DNA from 2 places in the Streptomyces sp. NPDC044002 genome. Region 2 is predicted to be linked to the other one. Evidence: predicted binding sites of a transcription regulator. Region 2 holds the regulator's gene; the other holds the start of a gene.
What was found. Region 2 encodes HrcA, which represses chaperone genes, less so after heat shock. Its sites were predicted from a motif close to TTNGCACTCNGNNNNNCNGAGTGCNAA; they were not measured.
Positions count from the first base shown of each region.

Region 1: a site for HrcA is predicted at 1,542-1,568, ahead of groL (chaperonin GroEL). Genes of this name have one in related genera too.

Region 1 covers NZ_JBWKEZ010000033.1:33,561-38,929, reverse strand. The annotation lists gene thrC (threonine synthase) at 1-425, shown strand, start outside; gene AC07A6_RS23750 (MoaD/ThiS family protein) at 471-749, shown strand; gene AC07A6_RS23745 (cold-shock protein) at 1,155-1,361, shown strand; gene groL (chaperonin GroEL) at 1,730-3,349, shown strand; gene AC07A6_RS23735 (Uma2 family endonuclease) at 3,431-4,012, opposite strand; gene AC07A6_RS23730 (hypothetical protein) at 4,072-4,935, opposite strand; gene AC07A6_RS23725 (phosphoribosylanthranilate isomerase) at 5,266-5,369, shown strand, end outside.
Region 2 covers NZ_JBWKEZ010000016.1:92,562-97,930, forward strand. The annotation lists gene AC07A6_RS15010 (DUF3097 domain-containing protein) at 1-235, opposite strand, end outside; gene AC07A6_RS15015 (MBL fold metallo-hydrolase) at 264-995, opposite strand; gene hrcA (heat-inducible transcriptional repressor HrcA) at 1,156-2,172, shown strand; gene dnaJ (molecular chaperone DnaJ) at 2,173-3,312, shown strand; gene AC07A6_RS15030 (nitronate monooxygenase) at 3,481-4,572, shown strand; gene AC07A6_RS15035 (16S rRNA (uracil(1498)-N(3))-methyltransferase) at 4,569-5,315, shown strand.

The DNA of each region.
Region 1 (5,369 bases), on a different contig from region 2:
CCCAGGCCGAGGGCTGCTCCCCGGTGTCCACCGCCTTCAAGGCCGGCCACGACGTGGTCCGCCCGCAGAAGCCGAACACCATCGCCAAGTCGCTGGCCATCGGCAACCCGGCGGACGGCCCGTACGTCTTGGACATCGCGCGGCGCACCGGCGGCTACGTCGAGGACGTCAACGACGAGCAGGTCGTCGAGGCCATCAAGATCCTCGCGCGCACCGAGGGCATCTTCGCCGAGACCGCGGGCGGCGTGACCGTCGGCGTGACGAAGAAGTTGATCGAGAACGGGCAGCTCGACCCGGCGCTGACCACGGTGGTCCTGAACACCGGTGACGGACTCAAGACCCTGGAGGCGGTGGCCGCGGACAGCGGCCAGACGGCCACCATCCGCCCGAGCCTGGACGCGTTCCGCGCCGCCGGCCTGGCCTGACCCCCACCTGCTTCCCCCTGACACACCCGGAAAGGCGGTAGCGCCATGAGCGTCAACGTCCGCATCCCCACCATCCTGCGCACCTACACCGGCGGCGTCGCCGAGGTCCCGGCCGAGGGCGCGACCCTCGCCGAGGTCATCGAGTCCCTGGAGAAGAACCACCCGGGCATCGCCGCGCGCGTCCTGGATGACCAGGGCAAGCTGCGCCGCTTCGTGAACGTCTACGTCAACGACGACGACGTGCGCTTCGAGGGCGGCCTGCAGACGGCGACGCCGGACGGCGCCGGCGTCTCGATCATTCCGGCCGTGGCCGGCGGCTGCTGATTCGCGGCCCGGTTCGCGGCTGACGCGTTCAGATCAGAATTGCCCCCTCCGCTAAAAGCGGAGGGGGCAATTCTGCTTGATTGGGCGCGGTAGAGTTGGGGCAGTCCCCTCCGTTGTCCATGCCCGCCGCATATGAGCGGGCGGACGGATGGTTGACATTGAGTCAACATGAGCGTGCCTTTTGGGCCTTTGGTGCCGCTTGTCTGGCCCGAGTTGCCCTGGAATAAGCCAGGATTTCACCTTATTTCCAGGTTTCCGTGTGTCCAGATTTCTCGTCGGATTGACCTGTTGCTGACAGCACCGGTGCGGATACATTCAGCCGCGGTCGAGGCGTTCCGGCGCAAGTTCTGACCCGGGACCGCGAAGTGCGGTCCTGCGCAAGGGCCAGTAATAGGGGAGTTAGGCATGGCTCAGGGCACCGTCAAGTGGTTCAACGCGGAGAAGGGCTACGGCTTCATCGCGGTCGACGGTGGTGCGGATGTGTTCGTCCACTACAGCGCCATCCAGATGGACGGGTACCGCACCCTTGAAGAGGGTCAGCGGGTCGAGTTCGAGATCTCGCAGGGCCAGAAGGGTCCGCAGGCGGACATGGTCAAGCTCGCGGCCGGCTGAGTCGGAGCGAACGCGATCGGCCACCGACGCACGCACAGACGCTTGAGGGGCCCACATCCTGGACAGGGATGTGGGCCCCTCCTGCGTGTCGCCCCGCGTCATTGCCGTGTCGCCGCCGCGCCGCCCGCGTGTTGCCTGAAGCCGCTTGCACTCGTGGGGGTCGAGTGCTAATCATTGGCGTTAGCACTCTCCCGGTGAGAGTGCTACCAAAACGAGGACCGGGTCGGTGAGGCCCGCAGGGTCCGGCGGGACGGAACCGCTGGATCCGCAGGCCGTCCGTCGCGGGCGCGGGCGCGGTCCGGAGCAATCCACCCTCCCCTCACGCCTGGCGGCGCAGGGGGAACCCCAGTCCTGGAGGACCACTTCAGATGGCCAAGATCATCGCGTTCAACGAGGAGGCCCGGCGCGGTCTCGAGCGTGGCATGAACCAGCTCGCCGACGCCGTCAAGGTCACCCTTGGCCCCAAGGGTCGCAACGTCGTCCTTGAGAAGAAGTGGGGCGCCCCCACGATCACCAACGACGGTGTCTCCATCGCCAAGGAGATCGAGCTCGAGGACCCGTACGAGAAGATCGGCGCCGAGCTGGTCAAGGAAGTCGCCAAGAAGACGGACGACGTCGCCGGTGACGGTACGACCACCGCGACCGTCCTCGCCCAGGCGCTCGTCCGCGAGGGTCTGCGCAACGTGGCCGCCGGCGCCAACCCGATGGCCCTCAAGCGCGGTATCGAGAAGGCCGTCGAGGCCGTCTCCGCCGCCCTGCTGGCCCAGGCCAAGGATGTCGAGACCAAGGAGCAGATCGCTTCCACGGCCTCCATCTCCGCCGCCGACACCCAGATCGGCGAGCTCATCGCCGAGGCCATGGACAAGGTCGGCAAGGAAGGCGTCATCACCGTCGAGGAGTCCCAGACCTTCGGTCTGGAGCTGGAGCTCACCGAGGGCATGCGCTTCGACAAGGGCTACATCTCGGCGTACTTCGCCACCGACATGGAGCGTATGGAGGCGTCCCTCGACGACCCGTACATCCTGATCGTCAACTCCAAGATCGGCTCGGTCAAGGACCTGCTGCCGCTCCTGGAGAAGGTCATGCAGTCCGGCAAGCCGCTGCTGATCATCGCCGAGGACGTCGAGGGCGAGGCCCTGTCGACCCTGGTCGTCAACAAGATCCGCGGCACCTTCAAGTCCGTCGCCGTCAAGGCCCCGGGCTTCGGCGACCGCCGCAAGGCCATGCTCGGCGACATCGCCATCCTCACGGGCGGCACGGTCATCTCCGAGGAGGTCGGCCTCAAGCTGGAGAACGCCGGTCTCGACCTGCTCGGCCGCGCCCGCAAGGTCGTCATCACCAAGGACGAGACCACCATCGTCGACGGTGCCGGTGACAGCGACCAGGTCCAGGGCCGCGTCAACCAGATCCGCGCCGAGATCGAGAACTCCGACTCGGACTACGACCGCGAGAAGCTCCAGGAGCGCCTCGCGAAGCTGGCCGGCGGCGTGGCCGTCATCAAGGCCGGTGCCGCGACCGAGGTCGAGCTCAAGGAGCGCAAGCACCGCATCGAGGACGCCGTCCGCAACGCGAAGGCGGCCGTCGAAGAGGGCATCGTCGCCGGCGGTGGCGTGGCCCTGCTGCAGGCCTCCTCGGTCTTCGAGAAGCTGGAGCTCACCGGTGACGAGGCGACCGGCGCCAACGCCGTGAAGCTCGCGCTGGAGGCCCCGCTGAAGCAGATCGCCGTCAACGGTGGTCTCGAGGGTGGCGTCGTCGTCGAGAAGGTGCGCAACCTGACCGTCGGCCACGGCCTGAACGCCGCGACCGGCGAGTACGTCGACATGATCGCCGAGGGCATCATCGACCCGGCGAAGGTCACGCGCTCCGCGCTGCAGAACGCCGCGTCCATCGCCGCGCTCTTCCTGACCACCGAGGCCGTCATCGCCGACAAGCCGGAGAAGGCCGCCGCCGCTCCGGGCGGCATGCCGGGCGGTGACATGGACTTCTGATCGGCCCCTGGCTGATCGGCTGTTCTCGAACGAGGGCGGTACCCCGCAAGGGGTGCCGCCCTCGGGCGTTGGGGGCGGGGGTCAGTGGGCGGCGTAGTCCTGGAGTTCCTCGGTGGCGAGCGAGAATCCGACCGGCTCGGGGAGGGCGAGGGTCCCGCCGTAGGCGCAGGACCTCTCCTGGCGGTAGCGTCCGCCCTCCGGCTCGCTGTGCACGGTGAGCGTGTCGCTGTCGCGATCGATCAGCAAGAACACGGGAATGCCCGCCTGTGCGTAACCCTCGCGCTTGTCCTGCCGGTCGCGACGCTCGGTGTCGTGGTCGTGCGAGGCCACCTCGACGGCCATCAGCACTCCAGCGGGGTCGGACCATTCGCCGTGCCCGGAGAAATGACGCTTCGGCGCGAGAACCCCGTCCGGCCGGGCGCGACCGTTGCGGTACTGCTCGATGCGGAGCCCACGCTCGCGGTACAGGCGCAGATCGGGGCGGTGCGCCATGCACTGGTCCGCGACCCACATGATGATCTCGTCGTGGTCGCCGTCGGGCACCGGCTTGACCTCCAGCTTTCCTTTGATGAATTCGAGCGTCACTGTCTCGGGTGCGCGGCGGGCCAGCGTCTCGAAGTCCGTCAGGGACATCTGGGCGTGCGCGGCGGTGCTGGGGGTCATGGCGTTGCCTCCTCGACACCATGGTGCCCCGGTTCGGCGACGGTGGAGGGGCGGACTGGTCATCGGCGGTTCCTTTCGCGGACGAGTGCCGCACGGGCGCGGACCTCGGCCGGGGTGAGGGGCGGGGTGAAGACCGGCGGGCGGGGGGCTTCGGGGCGGCAGGCGCGGCAGCGGCCCTCGGTGAAGGCGCCGGGCGGGCCGGGGGCGCGGCATTCGGTGCACTCGGCGCGGGGTGGGGGTGGGGGTGGAGCGTCTGCCGGGGCCGGTGCGGCGGGGAGTTTGGACTCCAGGCGTTTGCGGACCAGGGCCGCCGGGTGGTGGACCACGGGCGGCAGGCCGGCGGTGAGGGCGAGCCGGATCCGGTCGGGGGAGGCTCCCTGGGCCAGCCAGGGGACGAGGAGCGGGGCGAGGGCCGTGCAGTCGGCCTTGGACAGTGCCAGGGCGGGGGCGGTGCGGCCGAGGGAGGAGAGGATGGCGTACGCGTCATCCGGGGCATCGGTCCGGGCCGGGGGCACCGGTGTGGGTGGTGGCGGGGCCGTCGGTGCGGGGCAATCCCTCTGGGTGAACCGGGCCCACCAGGCGCCGTCGCGGGCCGTGCGGGAGAAGAACGTACGGGTGACCCAGCGGGTGACCGGTCCGGGCAGCCGCTCCCGTACGCGGTGCAGGTGCCCGGCGGTGGCCAGCCGGTTGAGGGCGGTGCGCAGGGCGCACTGGCCCCACAGGGGCAGGACGGCGGCGAGGGTCTTCACGCTGATGTCGGCGCCGTCCGGCAGCCGGTCGAGGTACCCGGCGACGGCCGCCTCACGGGCCGGGAGGTGCGCGAAGTCGCGGGCGGTGCGGGGCGCTTGCTCCGGCGCGGCGATTTTGCCGTAGCCGGGCTTGGCCAGGGGGTGCGGGGCAGCACTAAGCTGAACGACATCCATAGGATCGTGCGCTTTCGATCTCGATGGTCAGGCCCTCGTTTGGTGTTGCCGCACCAGCGGGGGCCGATTTACGTTTCCAGCCGCAAGGTAGGCCCTGATGGCCCTGCGTGGCAAGCCGGTCACGGATCGTCATCCCGCCTGGTATGGGCGGGCGTTGGGGAGGGCGGTGGGTGGTGGTGGGCTCCGCCCACCACCCATTCCACAGACAAAGGGCTCGGACTCTCGGGACTTGAGCCCCGGGGCCGCGCGGGTGCCCGGGGAGTGCCCGGGGAGTGCCCGGAGCGTGGGACGTATCGGCGCGGCAGAGCGGTGTTTGGTTGACTTGACGGCATGAGCGACGGGAAGAGCGTGTTCGTCAAGATCTGCGGGCTGAAGACCCCCCACGACGTCGACGTGGCCGTGGAGGCCGGGGCCGACGCCGTCGGGTTCGTCTT
Region 2 (5,369 bases):
GGCGGGTCAGGGTCACCACCGCGCCGTCCAGCAGGAAGCCGCGCGGCTCCAGCGGGAAGACCCGGCGCTTGCCGAAGCGGTCCTCCAGGGTCACCGTGCCCGCCTCGCAGGCCACCACCGCGCCGCAGAAGTCCGTACCCGCCACCTCGACCACCAGGTCCGGGTCCGCCGGCACCTCCGGCACCGGCTTGGAGCGCTTCCACTGCGGGGTCAGGTCGGGGGAGTACTCACGCATCCGGCCGACACTAGGAGAGCCGGCGCCCTCACGCCCCCGACACGCCGAACCTGGCCGCCAGTGTGTCGCGTTGCGCACGCACGAAGCCCGCGTCCACCAGCGCTCCGTGACCCGGCACGTACACCGCGTCGTCACCGCCCAGCGACAGCAGCCGGTCCAGGGCGGCCGGCCACTGGCCCGGCACCGCGTCCGAGCCGGCCTGGGGCTCGCCCGACTCCTCGACCAGGTCCCCGCAGAACACCGCCTCCCGCTCGCCCGGCACGAAGACCGCCAGGTCGTGCTCGGAGTGCGCGGGCCCCACGTTCGCCAGCAGCACCTGCACCCCGCCCAGCTCCAGCGTCCACTCGCCCGACACCAGGTGCCGGGGCGCCTGGAGCAGGTCCGCCGCCTCCGCGGCCTCCTCCTCCGCCAGACCCATCCGGACCGCGCTCACCCGCACGTCCTCGCGGCCCGTCGGAGTCGACAGCAGCCGCTCCAGGCCGACCGCCCCGAAGAACTCGGCTCCCGCGAAGGCCGCTCCGCCCAGCACGTGGTCGAAATGTCCGTGGGTGAATGCGATATGGGTCACGCGGCGACCCGTGAGCCGCTCCGCCTCGGCGCGCACCTGCGCGCCCTCGCGCACGGACGATCCCGGGTCGATCAGCAGCACCGACTCGTCCCCCACCACCAGTCCCACCGTGCAGTCCCACACCGGTAGCCGTCGCCGGCCGACCCGTCCGGTGACCCTTTCCCAGCCCGCCTCTTCCCAACGTACGTCCATGCGGTGACGCTACCCTGGCGGGCCGCCCTTGCCTGCGGCGTACTACCCGGCCGTACACTGACCGGGGGATCTCTGGCACTCACACGCGCAGAGTGCCAACAAGGCCAGGGCCGGCCCCGACGGCCAGGCAGACGACCGACCGCATCCGGAGGTGTGCGCGATGCTCAGCGAACGCAGACTCGAGGTGCTGCGCGCCATCGTCCAGGACTACGTCGGGACGGAGGAGCCCGTCGGCTCCAAGGCCCTCACCGAGCGCCACAAGCTGGGCGTCTCGCCCGCGACCGTGCGCAACGACATGGCCGTGCTGGAGGAGGAGGGCTACATCGCCCAGCCCCACACCAGCGCCGGCCGGATCCCCACGGACAAGGGCTACCGCCTCTTCGTCGACAAGCTGGCCGGCGTCAAGCCGCTGTCGACGCCCGAGCGCCGGGCCATCCAGAACTTCCTCGACGGCGCCGTCGACCTCGACGACGTGGTCGGCCGCACGGTACGGCTGCTCGCGCAGCTCACCCGGCAGGTCGCCGTCGTCCAGTACCCGTCGCTGACCCGCTCCACCGTGCGGCACGTCGAGCTGCTGTCGCTGGCCCCGGCCCGGCTGATGCTCGTACTGATCACCGACACCGGCCGCGTCGAGCAGCGCCTCGTCGACACCCAGACCCCCTTCGGCGAGAACTCCCTCGCCGACCTGCGGGCGCGTCTGAACAGCAGGGTCGTCGGCCGCCGCTTCACGGACGTGCCGCAGCTGGTGCAGGACCTTCCGGAGTCGTTCGAGATCGACGACCGGGCGACCGTCAAGGCCGTCCTCGCGACCCTTCTCGAAACGCTGGCCGAGGAGGCGGAGGAGCGGCTGATGATCGGCGGCACCGCCAACCTCACCCGCTTCGGACATGACTTTCCCTTGACCATCAGGCCCGTGCTCGAGGCGCTGGAGGAGCACGTCGTGCTCCTGAAGCTGCTGGGCGAGGCCGGTGAGTCGGGAATGGCCGTAAGGATCGGTCACGAGAACGCCTACGAGGGACTCAACTCCACGTCGGTCGTGTCCGTCGGCTACGGTTCGGGCGGCGAAGCAGTCGCCAAACTCGGCGTGGTCGGACCGACCCGCATGGACTACCCCGGAACGATGGGAGCGGTACGCGCAGTGGCACGTTACGTCGGACAGATCCTGGCGGAGTCGTAAGTGGCCACGGACTACTACGCCGTTCTCGGCGTGCGCCGCGACGCATCGCAGGACGAGATCAAGAAGGCCTTCCGCCGCCTCGCCCGTGAACTCCACCCGGACGTGAATCCGGACCCGAAGACGCAGGAGCGCTTCAAGGAGATCAACGCGGCCTACGAGGTCCTCTCGGACCCGCAGAAGAAGCAGGTCTACGACCTCGGCGGCGACCCGCTGTCCTCCTCGGGCGGCGGTGGCGGCGCGGGCGGCTTCGGAGCGGGCGGCTTCGGCAACTTCTCCGACATCATGGACGCCTTCTTCGGCCAGGCCTCGCAGCGCGGCCCGCGCTCGCGGACCCGCCGCGGCCAGGACGCCATGATCCGTCTGGACCTGGAGCTGGACGAGGCCGCCTTCGGCACGACCAAGGACATCCAGGTCGACACCGCCGTCGTCTGCGGCACCTGCTCCGGCGAGGGCGCCGCTCCCGGCACCTCGGCGCAGACCTGTGACATGTGCCGCGGCCGCGGTGAGGTCTCCCAGGTCACCCGGTCCTTCCTGGGCCAGGTCATGACCTCGCGCCCCTGCCCGCAGTGCCAGGGCTTCGGCACCGTGGTCCCGACCCCGTGCCCCGAGTGCGCGGGCGACGGCCGGGTCCGCTCCCGCCGCAGCCTCACCGTCAAGATCCCCGCCGGTGTCGAGAACGGCACCCGGATCCAGCTCGCGGGCGAGGGCGAGGTCGGCCCCGGCGGCGGCCCCGCCGGCGACCTCTACGTGGAGATCCACGAGCTGCCGCACCCGACCTTCCAGCGGCGCGGGGACGACCTGCACTGCACGGTCACCATCCCCATGACGGCCGCGGCCCTGGGCACCAAGTGCCCGCTGGAGACGCTGGACGGCATGGAGGAGATCGACATCCGGCCCGGCACCCAGTCCGGCCAGGCCATCCCGCTGCACGGGCGGGGCGTCACCCACCTGCGCGGCGGCGGCCGCGGCGACCTGATCGTCCACGTCGAGGTCACCACCCCCGGCAAGCTGGACGCCCAGCAGGAGGAGCTGCTGCGCCAGCTCGCGAAGCTGCGCGGCGAGGAGCGGCCGATGGGCCAGTTCGCCCCCGGCCAGCAGGGCCTGTTCAGCCGCCTGAAGGACGCGTTCAACGGGCGCTGAGGCAGGTCCGGAGCACTCGTACGAGCCCGGTCCGGGGTCATCCCGGTCCGGGCTCCGTGCGTTCCGGGACACCGCGCGCGGCGATTCCCGGACACGCCGGGGAAGCGGACTATGCCAGGCGAATGCGACGGTTCGGCCCGGTGGCCCGGACGTGGCACGATGCAGTCCATGTCCTCCGCACCGAACGGTCTCCCCCAGTACCCGATCGTGCAGGCTCCCATGGCGGGCGGCGCCTCCTGCCCGCCGCTCGTCGCCGCCGTGTGCGAGGCCGGCGGCCTCGGATACCTGGCCGGCGGCTACAAGACCGCCGACGGCATGTACCAGGAGATCAAGCAGACGCGCGGCCTCACCCGGCGGCCCTTCGGCGTGAACCTCTTCATGCCGCAGACCGGCTACGTCGACCCGGCCGCCGTCGAGACCTACCGCGGGCAGCTGGCCGGCGAGGCCGGCTGGTACGAGGTCTCGCTCGCCCCCGAGGACACCGTCGGCAACAGCGACGACGGGTACGAGGCGAAGCTGGCCATCCTGCTGGAGGACCCCGTCCCGGAGGTCTCCTTCACCTACGGCACGCCCGCGCCCGGTGTGCTCGCCCGGCTGCGCGGGGCCGGCACCCGTACCGTCGTCACCGTCACCTCGGTCGAGGAGGCCCGCTCCGCTCAGGCGGCGGGCGCCGACGCCGTCTGCGTCCAGGGCGTCGAGGCGGGCGGCCACCAGGGCACCCACCGCGACGACCCGGAGGCCGACGGCACGGCCGGCGTCGGCCTGCTCGCGCTCGTCGCGCAGGTACGGGAGGCCGTGGCCCTGCCCATCATCGCGGCGGGCGGCCTGATGCGCGGCGCGCAGATCGCGGCGGTGCTGGCGGCGGGAGCGGACGCGGCGCAGCTCGGCACGGCCTTCCTGGCCTGCCCGGAGTCGGGCGCGCACCCGCTGCACAAGAAGGCCCTGACCGACCCGATGTTCCCGCACACGGAACTGACCCGGGCCTTCACGGGCCGGCCCGCGCGTGGCCTGGTCAACCGGTTCGTGCGGGAGCACGGGCCGTACGCCCCGGCCGCCTACCCCCAGGTCCACCACATGACCGCCGGGCTGCGCAAGGCGGCCGCGGCGGCCGGCGACCCGCAGGGCATGTCCCTGTGGGCGGGCCAGGGGCACCGGCTGGCGCGGGCGCTGCCGGCCGGGGAGCTGGTGGAGGTGCTGGCGGCCGAACTGGCCGGGGCACAGGACGCGTTGAACGCATTGCAGATGAGGAGAACGTCATGACGGCCCCCGTGTTCGTGGTCGAAGAGGTTCCGGCGGGGCCGGAGTTCGTGCTGGACGGCCCCGAGGGGCGGCACGCGGTGTCCGTGAAGCGGCTGAACCCGGGCGAGGACGTGGTCCTCACGGACGGGCGCGGCCGGTGGGCCGAGGGCGTGGTCAAGGCGGCCGAGGGCAAGGACCGCCTGGTGGTCATGGACCTGGAGAGCGTGCTGGAGGAGCCGGAGCCCGACGTCCGGATCACCGTGGTGCAGGCGCTGCCGAAGGGCGACCGGGGCGAGGTGGCCGTCGAGACGATGACGGAGACCGGCGTCGACGCCATCGTGCCGTGGCAGGCCTCGCGGTGCATCACGCAGTGGCGCGGCGACCGGGGGGCGAAGTCCCTGGCCAAGTGGCGTTCCACGGCGCGGGAGTCGGGCAAGCAGTCGCGCCGGGTCCGGTTCCCGGAGGTGGCCGAGGCGATGTCCACGAAGCAGGTGGCCGCGCTGCTGGCGCAGGCCGACCTGGCGGTGGTGCTGCACGAGGACCGGGACACCCCGTCGGCGGCGCTGGCGACGGCTCCGCTGCCGGAGAAGGGGTCGGTGGTGCTGGTGGTCGGCCCGGAGGGCGGGGTCTCGCCGGAGGAGCTGGCCGTCTTCGCGGAGGCGGGGGCCGCGCCGTACCGGCTGGGGCGGTCGGTTCTGCGCACGTCGACGGCCGGCACGGCGGCGACGGCCGTCCTGCTGGCCCGTACGGGGCGCTGGTCGTAGCCCCTGCCCTGGCCGGGCGGTTGCCGGTTCGGGGCCTTGCCCTGCGGGGCCGGT